Armatimonas rosea: one gene and its partner. The protein of the gene in region 2 interacts with the protein of the main gene of each other region in a pairwise test. Links are inferred from orthologs where the notes say so. Each region holds a gene or a part of one and is shown on either strand. Other genes may lie near its edges. The genes, in order: recA and dprA.

The links.
Region 1: the proteins of dprA (region 2) and recA interact in binary tests that used the Bacillus subtilis proteins (3 or more experiments, as listed by UniProt). The link is inferred for Armatimonas rosea from one-to-one orthologs.

The regions. Positions count from the first base shown.
Region 1 is NZ_JACHGW010000001.1:1,011,890-1,019,631, reverse strand. The notes cover bases 1,926-4,902. They hold recA (recombinase RecA), read right to left. Parts: upstream 3,942-4,902; coding sequence 2,910-3,941; downstream 1,926-2,909. Other genes in these bases: HNQ39_RS04635 (Uma2 family endonuclease), read right to left, coding at 4,765-4,902; thpR (RNA 2',3'-cyclic phosphodiesterase), read right to left, coding at 4,044-4,607; HNQ39_RS04650 (DOMON domain-containing protein), read right to left, coding at 2,270-2,806; HNQ39_RS04655 (nucleotidyltransferase family protein), read left to right, coding at 1,926-2,273. In the rest of the region: HNQ39_RS04665 (polyprenyl synthetase family protein), read left to right, coding at 1-446; HNQ39_RS04660 (SDR family NAD(P)-dependent oxidoreductase), read right to left, coding at 452-1,186; more of HNQ39_RS04655, read left to right, coding at 1,281-1,925; more of HNQ39_RS04635, read right to left, coding at 4,903-5,313; HNQ39_RS04630 (competence/damage-inducible protein A), read right to left, coding at 5,323-6,564; HNQ39_RS04625 (GrpB family protein), read right to left, coding at 6,725-7,267; HNQ39_RS04620 (hypothetical protein), read right to left, coding at 7,466-7,696. UniProt on the Bacillus subtilis protein: Multifunctional protein involved in homologous recombination, DNA repair and competence.
Region 2 is NZ_JACHGW010000001.1:684,933-692,652, reverse strand. Bases 3,124-6,078 are described here. They hold dprA (DNA-processing protein DprA), read left to right. Parts: upstream 3,124-4,023; coding sequence 4,024-5,133; downstream 5,134-6,078. Other genes in these bases: HNQ39_RS03045 (rhamnulokinase), read right to left, coding at 5,357-6,078; HNQ39_RS03050 (hypothetical protein), read left to right, coding at 5,146-5,343; HNQ39_RS03060 (PQQ-binding-like beta-propeller repeat protein), read left to right, coding at 3,124-3,955. In the rest of the region: HNQ39_RS03070 (ATP-binding cassette domain-containing protein), read right to left, coding at 1-1,089; HNQ39_RS03065 (glycosyltransferase family 4 protein), read right to left, coding at 1,086-2,144; more of HNQ39_RS03060, read left to right, coding at 2,237-3,123; more of HNQ39_RS03045, read right to left, coding at 6,079-6,793; HNQ39_RS03040 (M20/M25/M40 family metallo-hydrolase), read right to left, coding at 6,797-7,720. UniProt on the Bacillus subtilis protein: Protein that helps load RecA onto ssDNA during transformation. Binds cooperatively to circular ssDNA, is able to bridge different segments of DNA. Favors the loading of RecA onto SsbA- or SsbB-coated ssDNA and formation of RecA-DNA filaments.

The DNA of each region.
Region 1 (7,742 bases), 330 kb from region 2 along the record:
TGCTGGCTCGCGCTTGCTACCAGATGTGCGCCGGGCAGGCTGAGGACCTCGCCGCGGAGGGCCAGGATATCGGCCTGGAGCACCTGCAGCACATCCACTCTCGCAAGACCGGAGCGCTCCTCTGTGCGAGTGTGGTCTCCGGTGCCCTCACCGCCCCCCCCGAGGCACGGGCAGCCCTCACCCACTACGGCGAGAAGATCGGGGTTGCCTTTCAGATCGTCGACGACATTCTCGACGTGACCGGCGACGATGCCACGCTCGGCAAGCCCGCGGGCTCCGATCTCAAGCACGATAAGGCGACCTACCCCAAGCTGGTCGGGCTGGACGAGAGCAAGCGCCTTGCCCGCAGGGCCGAGCAGGAGGCGCTCGCCGCGTTGGAGCCCTTTGGTACACTCGCCGAGCCCCTGCGCGAGATCGCCCGCTACATTGTCGAGCGCAACACCTAGCCCGCTTAGAGCTGGTGGCTCTCCGGCTGGAGCGTCAGCTCACCCAGTACGAGATGCGCCGGCTGCGTGAGGGCATAGAGAATCGCGCCCGCAGCATCGCTCACAGAGAGCATCTTATCGCGCTGGACCTTCATCTCAATGGCCGGGTTGTCGTAGAACGGTGTGTCCACGCCCCCGAGATAGAGGCCCGTGACCTTGATGTTGTGCCGCCGCGAGACCTCCGCACGAAGCGCCTGCAAGAACCCTGTCAGCCCGTACTTGCTCGCGCAGTAGACACTTGCCTGGGCCATCGGTGCCTTTCCCAGAATCCCCACCACATGGAGAATGTGCCCGGATTTCTTGGGGGTCATGACCTTCACTGCCGCTTGGGAGAGGAGCATCGCGCCGTAGAGGTTCGCCGCCAAGGTCAGGGTCATCTCCTCAGGGCTGATGTTCTCCAGAGGCTTGACCAGCCCCACCCCCGCGGCATTGACCAGGATATCCAGACCACGCTCCGCAGTTGCCTCCGCGAGGAGCTTCTCGACCTGCGGCGCACGGCTCAGGTCCGCGACAATTGTCGACGGGCGCACACCTGTCTCCTGCTCCAGAGACGCTGCGAGTGCCTCCAGTTTCTCCGCGCTGCGCCCCGAGAGCGTTAAGAGCGCTCCCTCACGCGCCAGCTGGAGTGCCGTTGCCTGACCGATTCCACCCGTCGCACCGGTCAGCAGGATGGATTTCCCTAAGAGTTGTTCGTTTGTCACGATGACTTCAACCGCGCGTCTCCCTTGCCCGTTCCCAAATATAGGCTAGATTACTAATGCGGAAGTAACTAAATCTGACCTATAATCCAGAACGATGAAAGCAATGGTCTTAGGTGCAGGGATCGGTTCGCGGCTCGATCCTCTCACCCGTTCCCTCCCCAAACCCGCCGTCCCTGTTGTTGGAAAGCCCGTTATTGGGCATATCCTGGATCACCTGAAGCACTACGGGGTAACAGAGATCATGATCAATGTGCAGTACCTGGGCGAGAAGCTCATGGCGACAATTGGGGATGGCTCTGCCTACGGCGTCCACGTGACCTACTCCGTGGAAGACGAGCTCTGGGGAGATGCGGGTGGCGTGAAGCGCTGCGAGGCCTTTTTCCGGGACTCCGACGACGACACGTTCATGGTGGTCGGCGGTGACGATCTCTCGGACATGGACTTTGGGGCGATTATCGCGGAGCACAAGGCCAAGAACGCCACCGCGACCATCGGGGCCAAGCGTGTCGAGGACCCGTCGCAGTTTGGCATCGCGGTCACCGATGATAACGGCTTTATCACCCGTTTCCAGGAGAAGCCCGCTCCGGGCACAGCGTTCTCCAACCTCGCCAACACGGGTGTCTACCTCTTCAAGCAGACGGTCTTCGACACCATCCCCGCCGCGACCTTCTATGGCTTTGGCAAGGATGTCCTGCCCGCCCTCCTCGCCGCCGGGGAGCCGCTGCTCGCCGTGCCCACCGATGCGTACTGGGAGGATGTGGGCAACCTGACGATCTACCGAAAGGCCCAGCGCGACTGTCTCGACGGTAAGGTGAAGGTCGTCTTCCCTACTGGCACACGTGTCGGCGAGAACAGCTTTGTCTGCGAGGGCGCACAGGTCGAGGGCACGATCTCAGACTACACCGTGGTCGGCAAGAACGCCATCATCGAAGCGGGTGCGGTGGTGAAGAACTCTGTTCTCTGGGACGGTGCCATCGTGAAGGCGGGTACGTATCTAGAGAACTGTGTGGTCGGTAACAACGTGACGGTCGCCAGCACGCACGGCATCTTCAACGCCCAGATCGTCGAGGCCAACCGGCCCGCTTAACCAGGAATCGTGTATTCGGGCCAGTCGTCGGGGCGGTGAAAGTCGCACTCGGCGTGGTTCGAGGTCGAGGCGACATCGGGTTCCGCGTCACGGTGAGCGTCGTAGCGGCAGACGCTCACCCGGATTTTGTCACCGGGAGCCGCGTCCACCGGCACGCCCAAAAGCCCCACCCATCCCTCATCCGTGCGCCACGCCCGAGCGATAATCTCACTTGGATCGTGCTTGAGCGTGTCCCCGTCGAGCTGGCCACCACGCGCCAGCGCAATGGTCGCCCGATCCGGGAACCTCAGGTGCAAGCGAACCCCATTCGGTGTCACATGCGCCTCGGTATAGGCATCGCTGTCCGAGCGCCGCACAAACACCTCAAAGACATCGCCCATTTCCCACGTGTTCTGGTTGTCCTCGGTCGCATCGTTGAAGACATCCGCATCGGTCAGCGTCCCCAGCGCCCACACCCGCCCGTCATGCCACGCAAGCTGGGCGAACGCGGGTAAGCCAGTTGGCTCAGACTGCCAACCTTGAATCAGGGGCAAGGGCGTCGACAATGCAAACACTGCCTGCACAGCAGCCACGTCCAACAAAACAAAAGGGGCAAGCGTTTTCAGCATGCCCCTATCGTACCCAATCGCGTCGGATTTATTCCTCGGCTGCCTCGGCTCCCCCGGTTGCTCCCAGGGAGAGGGCATCGTCGGCGACTCCAGAGTTCTTGATCTCCGCCTCGATCGCATCCATCATCTCCGGGTGCTCTTCCAGGTACTTCTTGGCGTTCTCACGCCCCTGCCCGATTCGCTCCCCCTTGTAGGAGTAGAACGCACCGGACTTGGTGACCACGTTGAGCTCGGTGCCGATATCGATGATCGAGCCCGCGCGGGAGATTCCGGTTCCGAACATGATGTCGAACTCCGCCTGCTTGAAGGGCGGGGCGACTTTGTTCTTTACAACCTTCACACGGGTGCGAATCCCCACCATGTCCGTGCCGATCTTGAGGGTCTCGACACGGCGCACATCGAGGCGCACCGACGAGTAGAACTTCAGGGCACGGCCACCCGGCTGGGTCTCCGGGTTGCCAAACATCACCCCGATCTTCTCACGGAGCTGGTTGATAAAGATGGCGGCGGTGTTGGTCTTGCTCAGCGAGCCGGTGATCTTGCGCAGGGCCTGGCTCATCAGACGGGCCTGGATACCGACATGGCTATCGCCCATATCGCCCTCAATCTCGGCCTTGGGCACGAGCGCGGCGACAGAGTCCAGCACCACCAGCGCGACCGCATTGGAGCGCACCAGCGCATCGACAATCTCAAGCGCCTCTTCTCCCGTACTGGGCTGGGAGATCAGGAGCGTGTCCAAGTTCACCCCAAGCGCCTTGAAGTAGATCGGATCGACCGCGTGCTCAACATCGACATAGGCACAGATCCCACCCTGCTTCTGCGCCTGAGCGACAATATGCGCCGCCACGGTGGTCTTACCCGACGACTCCGCGCCGTAGATCTCGGTGATGCGGCCCTTGGGCACGCCTCCGACCCCGAGTGCGAGATCGAGGGCCAGTGCGCCGGTCGGAATCGACTCGATCGGCTCGATTGTCTTCTCACCCAGGCGGACAATGGTCCCCTTACCAAACTGTTTCTCGATCTGCGCAAGGGCAATATCGAGCGCCTTTTCCTTATCCATAACAAACTCCTCACCGTTGCCCCGCTATCCACGGGGGCTTCCTACGGTTAAAACGGTCCAGAGACCGCGATTCTGACAAAATCCCACGGATTTTATTTTTTGTCAGAAATTGGGCTTGAAGCTCCAGGTGCCACGCGTGTCGTACGTCGCTCCCTCCGGCCCCAAGAAACTCTCAATCAGGGTGAGGCGGCGTGCCCACTGCACGCCACACTCCGTCAGTGCCTCCGCCGCCAGCGCCGAGCGCAAGGACTCGCTCTCTTCCTTGACCCGCCCCAAGGTGATATGCGGCACGAGCCCCCCGTGCTTGGGTGCCCCCAGCGGGGTCATCCACGGCTCCACGGACTCCACCAAGAGCTTCCACTCCTCGGAGCCCTCACTGAGCCCGACCCACAAGGTCTTGAGGGGACCTTTTTTCGGGAAGTAACTCGCTCCCGTCAGCCCCACCCGGAAGTCGGCGCGGGGTGGCACGAGAAACTCACAGGCCTCGATCACGCCCGGTAGCGTTGACTCGGCGACCTCGCCCAGAAACTGAACCGTGAGGTGGAAGTTCTCCGGCTCGACCCAGCGAACCTTGGCGTCCGGCGCACGCTCCTGAAGGCGTGCCTGGAGGCTACTCAGTGCATCGGCGAGGTGGGGTTCGAGCTCTATGGCGAGAAATAAACGCATGGCAAACTACTGTTCTACTATACCCTATCTTTTCACAAACTCACGGGAAAGGGGGCAAGGCGGAAAGAAAAATAAAAAGAATTTTCAGCCGGGGATTGAAAATCCCCGGCTGCATTGCAGGGAGCATCCCGAGGACGCAGGAAGCGAAACTGTATCGTTAGGGTAGAAGCTCGGCAACCGAGATGGGGACGGTAGTGAAGAGCGGCGCGACAGTGTCGGTCTCGGTGTAGGTTTGCAGGCTACGGTATCCGCTAGGGCCAGGCTGACGGCGAACCTCGACCGTGCGCTCATTGATATTGATAATCCAGTAATCTTCTATCCCTGCCGCCGCGTAGATCGGGGCTTTAACGACTTGATCGTACTCCAACGTGGTGTCTGAGACCTCGACAACGAGAACGGCAGTGGCTGGATGGGAGTTCACAAAGGAGCGCAGTTGGCCTTGGACAACCGCAACATCAGGCTCAGGGACGCTGGTAGTGAACTTCAGCGGAAGCTGCACACGAACGCGATAGCCCTCAGGTGCAATGGCTCGACAGGCTTCTTCGACAAGTTCAATCGTACTAGAATGACGTGGCTTCTGGGGCATAATTTCTACCAGCTCTCCATCAATGAGTTCGATGCGCTGCTCAGGTGCAAAGCCGCCCAGCGCGACGACACGCTCGTAGGCTTCGACACTCCAGCGAAAAGGGGTAGGATTGGCACTCATGGTCGTATTTTATCCGATGAGCTGCTTGCGGAGCATGTCCAAGGCGGTCTGGGTGGCGCGCCAGCGCACATCGGCGCGCTGGCCGGGGAAGATGTTTTTCGTGAGCTCGGTGCCGGCGGGGCCGGCCACCGCGATATAGACCAAGCCGACGGGTTTCTCGTCGCTGCCGCCCCCCGGCCCGGCGATCCCGGTGATGCCGATTCCAAAGTCCGCCTGCCCCAGCTCGCGCACCCGCTCGGCCATGGCGCGCGCGACCTCCGGGGAGACCGCGCCCACGGCTCCGATCAGCGCCCGTGGAATGCCCAAGAGCCCGATCTTGGTCTCGTTGGCGTAGGTGACCACGCCGGTGTGAAAGACACTCGACGAGCCCGAGATCGCGGTAATGCGCTGCGCCAGCCAGCCACCCGTGCAGCTCTCGGCGGTGGCGACGGTCTTGCCCTGCGCCTCCAAGAGCCGGACAACCACTTCCTCTAAAGTCTGGTCGTCCTCGCCGTAGACGACGCTCCCCAGCCGCGCCTTGATCTCGCTCACGACTGGCGCGATCAGCGCCTCGGCGTCTTCGGCACTCGCGGCTTTTGCGGTGACGCGTAGATGTACCTCGGCGGGCTTGGCGTAGGGCGCGACACTGGGGTTGGCTCCGGCCATGAGGTCGGCGGTCTTCTCCTCGGCGACGGACTCGCCCATACCAACAATGCGCAGGGTCCGTGAGCGAATCACGCTCCCACTCGCCTGGCCCCCCGGCCCCCACAAGCGGGGGAGAAGCTCGGTGTCCACCATCGGGACGAACTCATTGGGCGGCCCCGGCAGCGCGACCACGGTCTTGCCGTCTTTCTCCACCCACAGCCCCGGCGCGGTGCCGTTGGCGTTGGGGATGGGCTTGCCGCCGGTGGGGACATCGGCCTGCAAGAAGATCGCATCGTTGGTAGTGTAGCCGCGCTTCTCAAACCACGCCGTCAGGTGCGCCACGAGCGCCGGGTCGCGCACCAGCGGGGCATCCAGCGCCGCCGCAATTGTCGCGCGGGTGAGATCGTCGCCCGTCGGCCCCAGCCCCCCGATACAGAACACGATATCCGACCGAGAGAGCGCCAGCGTCAGCGCCGCAATCGCCCGCTCCAGGTTATCCCCCACGGTCGCCCGGTTGTAGACGCTCACCCCGCACTGCGAGAGCTTCTGCGCCAGATACGCCGCGTCGGTGTCCACGATCTGCCCGAGGAGAAGCTCGGTGCCGAAGGAAATAATCTCTGCTGTCATGCGGGGATGATACCCGGATTCCCTGCACGGGTTCGCGGCAAGCCAGGATGGAAATCATCCGGCTATGGGGCCTTCGGCCGCCTCCTCGTGCCTCGTCGGTAGAACTACGCCGCAGGCGCGGCGGTGGGCACCCTCTGGGTACTGCCCCAGAGCAGGACGTTCACCGTCCAAGATTAAATTCACCCCACGCGTGGGCTTTTTCCAGGAGTGCCTGCACGCACCCGGACTTTTCTTCGTGGTAGCCGTTGAGATCACTCTGGTGCTTGGCTGCCGACATACGCTTGACTTCCTGGTAGTGGGCCGCTTCATCCGGGTGCACACGCAGGTAGTCACGCAGGAGAATGGGTTCCTTCCAGGTCGTCGAGCCATGCACGGTAAAGTGCAGGTGGTGTGTCCCCTCGTTGTAGGGCCCCTTGCAGAAGAGCCGTCGCTGAAAGATGGGGTTAATATTGGCATCCTCGTAACCCAAGCGGGCGAGAGCCGGCACAAAATCATCGACATCACTTAAGGCAAGTACGGAGACAGAGATGTCAATAATCGGTTTCGCCCCCAGCCCCGGGACGGAGGTGCTTCCGATGTGCTCGATTTGCTGGAGGATGGGCGCGAGGTGGGTGGTAAGCTGTTGGCGCTCTTGTTCATACAAAAGCGGCCACTGCGGGTCGTAGTCAGCAATGACGATAGGTTTGCTCAAGTGGTAGGACATAGCAATAAATCGGTCTCCATTTTTCTCTGTATCGCGCCACCTGGAAGAGGTACTAAAGAGCTTCAGTAGGGCATGTGCAGACGCTGCTTGAGAGCGAGAATCCCTTCGTCGTCGCGGTCTGCGGGGCAGCGGTGCCCCCCCCGCCAAGCGAGCATTCGCAGGGGAGCGGTTTCATGACGAGTCCGGGTTGAAAGCCTGCTACGAGGCGCTTTTTCCGGAGGCTCGGATCAGAAACGCGACTCCCAGCACGGCACACACACCCGCAAGAACTGTCAGCTCATTTCCGACATACCGATACGATGCCTCAAATAAGCTACTATCCCAGTTCTTCAAACCTGGTCCCATAAACAGAGCCGCCGCAACGTAGCGAGCCGCAAAGAGAAATGCTGCTATCTTGAGAAATTCCATCCCCATGTAATCAAGTTTCATCCGCTCCGCCTCCTTTACCCCGATGTTTCGTCTACCAGCTCCTGCG
Region 2 (7,720 bases):
CTTGACGATCCCTCCCGCCCCGACAAACGCCGCCTCCCGGTGCCGCCCCAGCACGGCGTTCTCGGCCAGCGTGAAGCTCTGCGCCACCGCGTGGCGGTGCCGGTCCTCGGGGATAAAGCCGACGGCAGCAGGAGCCTGGATCGTCCCACTCTCGGGCACGCGTAGCCCCACCACCGCCTCGATCAGCTCGGTCTGCCCGGAGCCATCCACCCCCGCGATCCCCACGATCTCCCCCGGCGCGACTGTCAGCGAGACCCCACGGAGCGCCACCGCCCCCCGGTCGTTGCGGACGGTCAGGTTCTGCAGAGTGAGGCCCTCGCCCACGCGAGCCCCCCCTTCCTTGGGCGAGGGAAGGGGGTTGGGGGGATGGGTTCCCACCATCGCCGCGGCCAGCTCCTGGGGGGTCGTCTCCGCGGTCTTGGTGGTCAGGATGTGCTTGCCGCGCCGCAGGACGGTCACCGAGTCCGCGTTGGCCATGACCTCATCGAGCTTGTGGGTGATAAAGACCACGGTCACCCCGGACTCCGAGAGGCGGCGGGTGGCGGCCCAGAGCTCCCGTGCCTCGGGCGGGGCGAGGGTCGCGGTGGGCTCGTCTAAAATAAGAACACGCGCCTTGCGGTAGAGCGCCTTGAGGATCTCCACCCGCTGCTGCGCCGCCACGGAGAGCTCCTCCACCCGCAGGGTCGGGGAGACCAGCAGGCCACTCTCCCGGGAGAGCCAGGCGACCTCGGCCTCCGCGCGGTTACGGTCGAGGCGCAGCCCCGCGCGTGGCTCGCCCCCCAAGACGATATTCTCTGCGACCGTGAAGGAGGGGATCAGGTCGAAGTGCTGCTGCACCATCCCAATCCCGGCGGCGATCGCCTCGCGTGGGGACGAAAACCGGGTGGGGACCGTGCCTAGGCGTAGCTGGCCGGAGTCGGGGGGGAGCAGGCCAAAGAGCACCTTCATCAGGGTGGACTTGCCCGCACCGTTCTCCCCCACCACCGCGACACGCGCCCCCGGCGGCAGGGCCAGCGAGACATCGTCCAGCGCCGTGACAGAGCCAAAGCGTACCGTGATTCGATCCAGCTGAATGTCGGGCGTGATCACGGGGACAGTATAGCATGGTAGGCCCGGCGCAGGACGGCGACATGGGCCTCCCAGGTGTAGGAGGGCGCGTGCGTGTAGCGGGCGCTTGTGAGGGCCGCGGCCAGCGCGGCGGGGTCGTGGGGGCTGGCAAAGGTCGCGTCGCTTCCCAGAACCTCACGCAGGACCGGGATATCGGCCGCGACCACGGGGCAGCCCTGCGCCAGCGCCTCCAAGGGTGGGTAGCCAAAGCCTTCGTAGAGCGACGGAAAGCAGTAGGCCTGCGCCTCGGCGTAGGCGGCGCGTAGCTCGGTGTCGGTCAAGCGCCCCAGAAAGACCGCATTGGGCGGTGGGGTCAGGGCCTGCTGGCGGCCGCTGGCGAAGGTCCGGCCCACCAGCGCCAGCTTTTTCTCTGGGAGCTGCTCTAGAGCGGCAAGGAGCACCCCTAAGTTTTTATGCGGCTCACGCGTCCCCACAGCCAAGAAAAACGCGCCCGAGAGCCGCGCCCGAAAGGCCGCACGCTCGTCGGGGGTGGCCGGAGCCTGCCAGAAGGCATCGACTCCGGGATAGGCAACAAATATTTTTTTTTCTGTAGAGCCCGGCACGAGTGTCAAGAGCTCCTGGCGCGTGAACTCCGACATCGGCAAGATAGCGGCGGCGCGACGGATCGAGCGGGGCAGGAGTGTCCGCAAGAACGCCCCGCGGAGGGGTGAGAAACTGCGGGGGAGGCGGAGGGCGCGTAGGTCGGGGACGGTCAGCGCGCTGGGCGTGGGAACGGAGAAAGGTAGGTAGCCAAAGGGCGAGTGGAAGAGGTCAAAGGGGCTTTCTCGGTGGAGACGGCGCAAGAAAGCGCTCTCGCGCAGGAGCCGGCCCAGCGGGTGGCCCGCGCCGCCGCCCGAGTGGATGGTCAGCGGGACGGGAATAAGCGGCGCGGGTAGCCCCTTCCAGCCAGGAGGGATCAGGCAGTGGATCTCCAGGTCGGGAGCGTGGGTTGCTAGCGCCTGAAGGAGGCCGCGAAGGTAGCGTGTAATCCCGGTATTTTCTGCCAAAACGAAGGGACAGTGAAGGAGAAGACGCATTGTTGTATCCTATCCTACAGAAGTTGCTTGACTCAACAAAAAATCTTCCTGTATAATCAGGCGACATCTTAGGCCGTGTCGAAGGATAAACCATGCGAATTTCTCATCGCACTCAACGCGCCCGCGTCGGCGCAGCAGCCGCGCTGGCACTGACCGCTGCACTTGCTACTGTCGGAGTGGCGATGGCGGCAGACTGGCCCCAGCTCCGCGGGGACACGCAGCGCTCGGGGATTGCCGCCGAGGCAATCAAGCCGCCGCTGGCGGTTCTCTGGCGTTTTACGGGAGGCGTTCAGACCAATAATCTGACGTCGCCGGTTATTGTCGGGGATACTGTCTACTTTAGTACCCGCGCTAGCGCTCAGCAGGGAGGGATCCTCTATGCCCTCAATGTGAAGACAGGTCAGCGCAAGTGGTCGTACCCCAATGATCCCAACGGCATGTCCAGTGGTGCATACTTCACCACCTCGGCGACCTACGCAAAGGGCAAGCTCTACATTGGCTCGTCGAGTGGGACGCTCTACATTCTGGATGCAGAGACAGGAAAAGAGGTTGGTGGTCCTTTCCAGCTCGGACGGCGAATCGAGTCCGCGCCCGTGGTGGACAACGACACCCTCTACTTCGGCTGTAACGACGGCATGTTCTACGCTCTGGACACCCAGACCGGTGAGCGCCGCTGGACCCGCATGGACGCCCGCAACCGCAAGACGGTGGGCTATGCCTATGCGGCGGGCGAGGGCGTGAGCTCTGCCCCCCTCCAGGCAGGCGACATGATGCTCTTCCAGACGTCGGACAACCAGGTTCATGGACTGAAGCAGGCAACCGGAAACTTCCGCTGGAAGACCCGCTTGCCCTACACCTTCTTGCCCAATGGCATGAGCTTCAGCGGCAACAGCATCTTTGTGGCAACCGGCCCTGCGCTCTACTCGGTTCTGCCGGCCTCGGGCTCGATCCGCTGGTACCGCAACCTCCCCAACGATATCCTCGCGGCCCCCGCGATCTCCGACGGGATCGCCTACGTGGGCTGTAAAGACAGCGTAGGCGACGGTGGTCTGCTCTATGCGATCAAGGACAATGGCCGCGAGCAGTGGAAGACCGCGGTGAAGATTCCCTTCGCCCCCGCCGGTGCCCCCGTGATCTCCGGTGATGTGATCTACGTCCCGGGCCAGCGTGGGACGGTCATGGCCCTGGATAAGAGCGAGGGGACCCTGCTCTGGACCTACCGGGTACAGCCGTCGGCCAACCGCCAGTCCACCAATCCCGGGACAGAGACCGCCGTGGTCGCTCCCCTGGCTCTCTCCGGGGGGACGCTCTTTGCGCTCTCCGGCGATGGTACGCTCACCGCTTTCCGCGCCGATGCACCGGACTCCGCCGGACCGATCATCAACGACCTCTATCCCAAGTCTGGGGCTGCGGTCAATGGTAAGCCCCCGTTCCGAATCGCTGCAAAGCTCAGCGACGAAGGCAGTGGGCTGAATCCTGACACGATCTCTGGGGCGCTGGACGGTCGAGATGTCACCCTCACCTACGACTTCAAGAAATCCACGATCTTCTATGCCACGAAGTCGACGGGCCGCTTGGTCGATCCCCCGCTCGCGGATGGTCGCCATGAGTTCACGCTCCGTGCAAAGGACTGGCGCGGCAATGAGACGGTGCAGACCTGGTCGTTTATCGTCGATAACTCCCTGCCCATCAAACCGGTCACTCCTACCACGAACAACAACCGCTTGGGTGGCCCTGGTGGCCCCGGCGGGGGTAGCGGAAGCAAGGGTGGTGGAGGCCTGGGTGGCGGCAGCCGAGGCCCGGGCGGGTAGGCTAGTCCCTCCTCACACTCTCAGGCGGGCGAAGGCAGCAGCTTTCGCCCGCTTTGGCTTTTCTGACCATGACACACGCCGCTCCCAGCCGTACGTTCCTTGCCTGCCATCGCCTCGCAGAAGCGATGCTCCCCCCACCACGGCTCCGTGCCCTCCTTCATGCCACCCAAGGCGACCCCGAAGAGGCACTCCGTTGCCGCACAGGACTCACCCCACGCCAGGCAGAGCGCCTCGACCAAGCTACCAAGGCACCTGTGGCGACGCGCCTGCTCGACCAAGCGGAGTCGCGGGGAGTCCATGCCCTACTGTGCACCGCCCCCGGCTATCCCGCCGATCTCAACCACTTCGAGGACTCCCCCCCGATTCTCTTTCTGCGCGGAAGCCTCCCCACGGCCACAGGCCTGGCCATTGTCGGCTCGCGACGGGCTACCACCTACGGCAAGACACAGGCAGCTCGGTTTGCACGCGCCTTCGTCGAGGCCGGCTTCGCTGTGGTCTCGGGAGGTGCCGCGGGCATCGACACCGCCGCCCATAAAAGCACTCTGGAGGCGGGAGGGAGCACGGTCGCGGTCGTCGCCTGCGGCCTGGACTATGTCTATCCCGCTGAGAACCGCGAGCTCTTTGAGCAGCTTGTCGCGCGGGGCGGAGCCCTGGTCAGCGAGTTCTCGCTCGGCACCCGCCCCGAGCCCTGGCGCTTTCCCGCACGCAACCGGATCATCGCGGCGCTCTCACAGGTCACGGTGGTGATAGAATCACCTGAGCAGTCGGGCGCACTCATCACCGCACGCAATGCGGCAGAGTACGGCCGTGATGTCTGGGTAGTGCCGGGGCCGGTGGACACGGGGCGCTCGCGCGGAGGGCACAAGCTGGTCCAAGACGGTGCCGCGCTGGCGGACGCACCAGAGGATATTCTTGAGGCGCTTGCTACCGGCCCGCAGGTAGTGAACCTAGCACTGCCTCTTGAAGTCGAAGAGAGAGAGCCGGCGCGGCCACCTCTACCGGAGCTCCCCTCCGACGAGGCGGCACTTCTGGCACAGCTCTCGGGCACCGCGGTGGGCCTAGACGATGCCGCAGAGGCGGCAGGGCTCGCTCCGGCACAAGCGCTGGTCGCAGCGACTATGCTGGAGATGAAGGGGCTGATTCGACGTCAGCCGGGAAATCACTTTACACGATCCTAGGAGGGAACGACAATGGCAACTAGTAAGAAGAAACCGGCACTCTCGCCGGCAGCAGCGAAGATTCTCGAGCAGTACCGGAGCTCAGGGCAGCCCAAGCCCGGCGCAGCACCGTCCTCAACCGCCGACGATAGCGGGGCCAGCAAGCCCGCGACCGCGGCGGCGCCCCCTGCCGCCGCCCGACTTCCCAAGGCCGCCGGGCGCGGCAAGTAGTAGCCCCCGTAGCCTACCAGCCCGCTCTCTGGGCCGCCTCAGCGAAGCGAGCGGTCATCGCAGGATCGGGCTGGTAGGTCTCGACCGGAAACGACGCGCGCACGATCGCGCGGAGCTCGTCGAGGCCCGTGATCAGCCCTTGGGCACGCGCCTGGAGCAAGATATTTCCAATCGCGGTCGCCTCCACCGGTCCCGTCACCACACGGCAGCCCGTGGCGTCCGCCGCGATCTGGTTTAGGAGCCGGTTCTGCGAGCCTCCCCCCACGATATGCAGCGTGTCGATCTTTCGTCCGGTCAGCCGCTCCAGCATCGCCAGGGTCACCCGGTACTTTAGCCCCAGAGAGTCCAAGCAACAGCGAATGGTCGCCCCAATCCCCTCAGGCGGTGTCTGGCCCGTCGCGGTGCAGAGCTCACGGATCGCCTTGGGCATGTCGTCGGGGGCGTAGAGGCTCGGATGGTCCGGGTCTACCAGAGCGGCCAGCGGCGTGGCATCGCCCGCAAGGCGTGTCAGCTGGTCGTAGCTGCGCTCACTGCCGAGGCGAGCGTAGGCGCGGCGGCACTCCTGCACCAGCCAGAGTCCCCCGATATTCTTCAGGAGCCGGATGGTTCCCAGCACGCCGCCCTCGTTGGTCACATTGGCCGCCTCCGCCTCGGGGGTGAGGATCGGGGAGGGAATCTCCAGCCCCATCAGCGACCAGGTGCCACTGGAGAGATAGGCCCAGTTCTCGCCTGGCTCCGCAGGGACCGCCGCAACCGCACAGGCCGTGTCGTGGCCGCCCGGAGCGATCACAGGAATGTTCCGAAAGCTCCCGTACTGCGTGCCATCGGGGACCACCTCGCCCAGCAGGTGCAGGGGCAGCCCCAGCGGCGCGAGGGTCTCGGTGGCCCAGTGACGGGTCGTCGCATCGAGCATCTGGCTGGTGCTGGCGATCGCGTACTCCACCTGCGCGGTGCCCGTCAGCAGGTAGTGGAGCAAGTCCGGCATGAAGAGCAGCTTCTCACTCGCCTCGACCAGCCCCGGCGACTGCTCCGCCAGCGCGGCCACCTGAAAGAGGGTGTTGAGCGCCATGGTCTGGATGCCGACACGGGCGAAGATAGCGGCCTTCGGGACCTTTTCGTAGACCTTCTCCACCATCCCCACGGTCCGCGGGTCGCGGTAGTGCACGGGAAGCCCGACAAGCTCGCCCCGCGGCCCGAGCAGGCCAAAATCCACGCCCCAGGTATCCACCCCGAGGCTGGAGAGCGCCCCCCCGAGCTCGGCCTTCTCGATTGCGGTGTGTAGCTCTCGCATGAAAAACGGGAGGTCCCAGTGCAGGTGCGCCCCGAGCTTCACGCCCCCTGTGGGGAAGCGGTGCACCTCTTCGAGCGTGAGCGTCCCCGCATCGGTGAGCGCGCCGACCACGCCGCGCCCACTCTCTGCCCCTAAGTCCAGTGCCAGAATCCGTGCCATGGCCTATGCTCCTTCAGCAGCCGCCGCTCGGACAATCTCGACAATCCACTGGGTGTCTTGCTCCATCTCCGAGAGGCTACAGAACTCGTCGTGTGTGTGCACTTTTTGCATACCGGTCGCCAAGACCGTGGTTGGGACGCCGTAGGCATTGAAGTGGTTGCCATCGGAGCCGCCGCCCGACTCGGCGTAGCCCACGGGGAAGCCACAGGCCTCCGCGGCGCGGGCGGCGAGCTTCAGGACGGGGCTGTCTTGCTCCAGGCGGTAGGCGGGGTACTCCCCGATCACCTCGACCTGCGCGGTCGCGCCCAGTGCGGCGGCCTCGCGCTCAAAGACCTCGCGCATGTGGGCGGTCTGTGCCTCCAGCTTCGCCTGCACCCGCGAGCGTGCCTCCGCGACAATCACGACCTCACCGGGGACGATATTGCGCGCCAAGCCTCCGTGGATCGTGCCGATATTGGCCGTTGTCTCCGCATCGATCCGCCCTAGGGTCATCTTGCTGATCGCATTGGAGGCCGCCACAATCGCGCTGATACCCTTCTCCGGCTCCGCGCCCGCGTGGGACTGCTTCCCTGTGATCGTCACCCGAAACGAGTTCTGCGCCGGTGCCGCGACTGTCATCGTGCCGATCGGAGGCCCGGCATCCAGCACGAAGCCGTATTTTGCCTTGATGAGCTTCGGGTCGAGCAGGCGCGCTCCCACAAGACCGATCTCCTCGCAGATCATCAGCAAGAGCTGGATATCCCCGTGGGGCTCGCCAGACTCGTGGAGCCGGGTCATCGCCTCCAGGATCGGGGCCATGCCGCACTTATCGTCGGCGCCTAAGATCGTGTCCGATGCCGCCGAGATCGTGTCGCCGTCGATCTTGACCTCCAGGCCGGGGGTGGGCTCGACCGTATCGAAGTGCGACGAGAAAAAGATCCCCGGAGC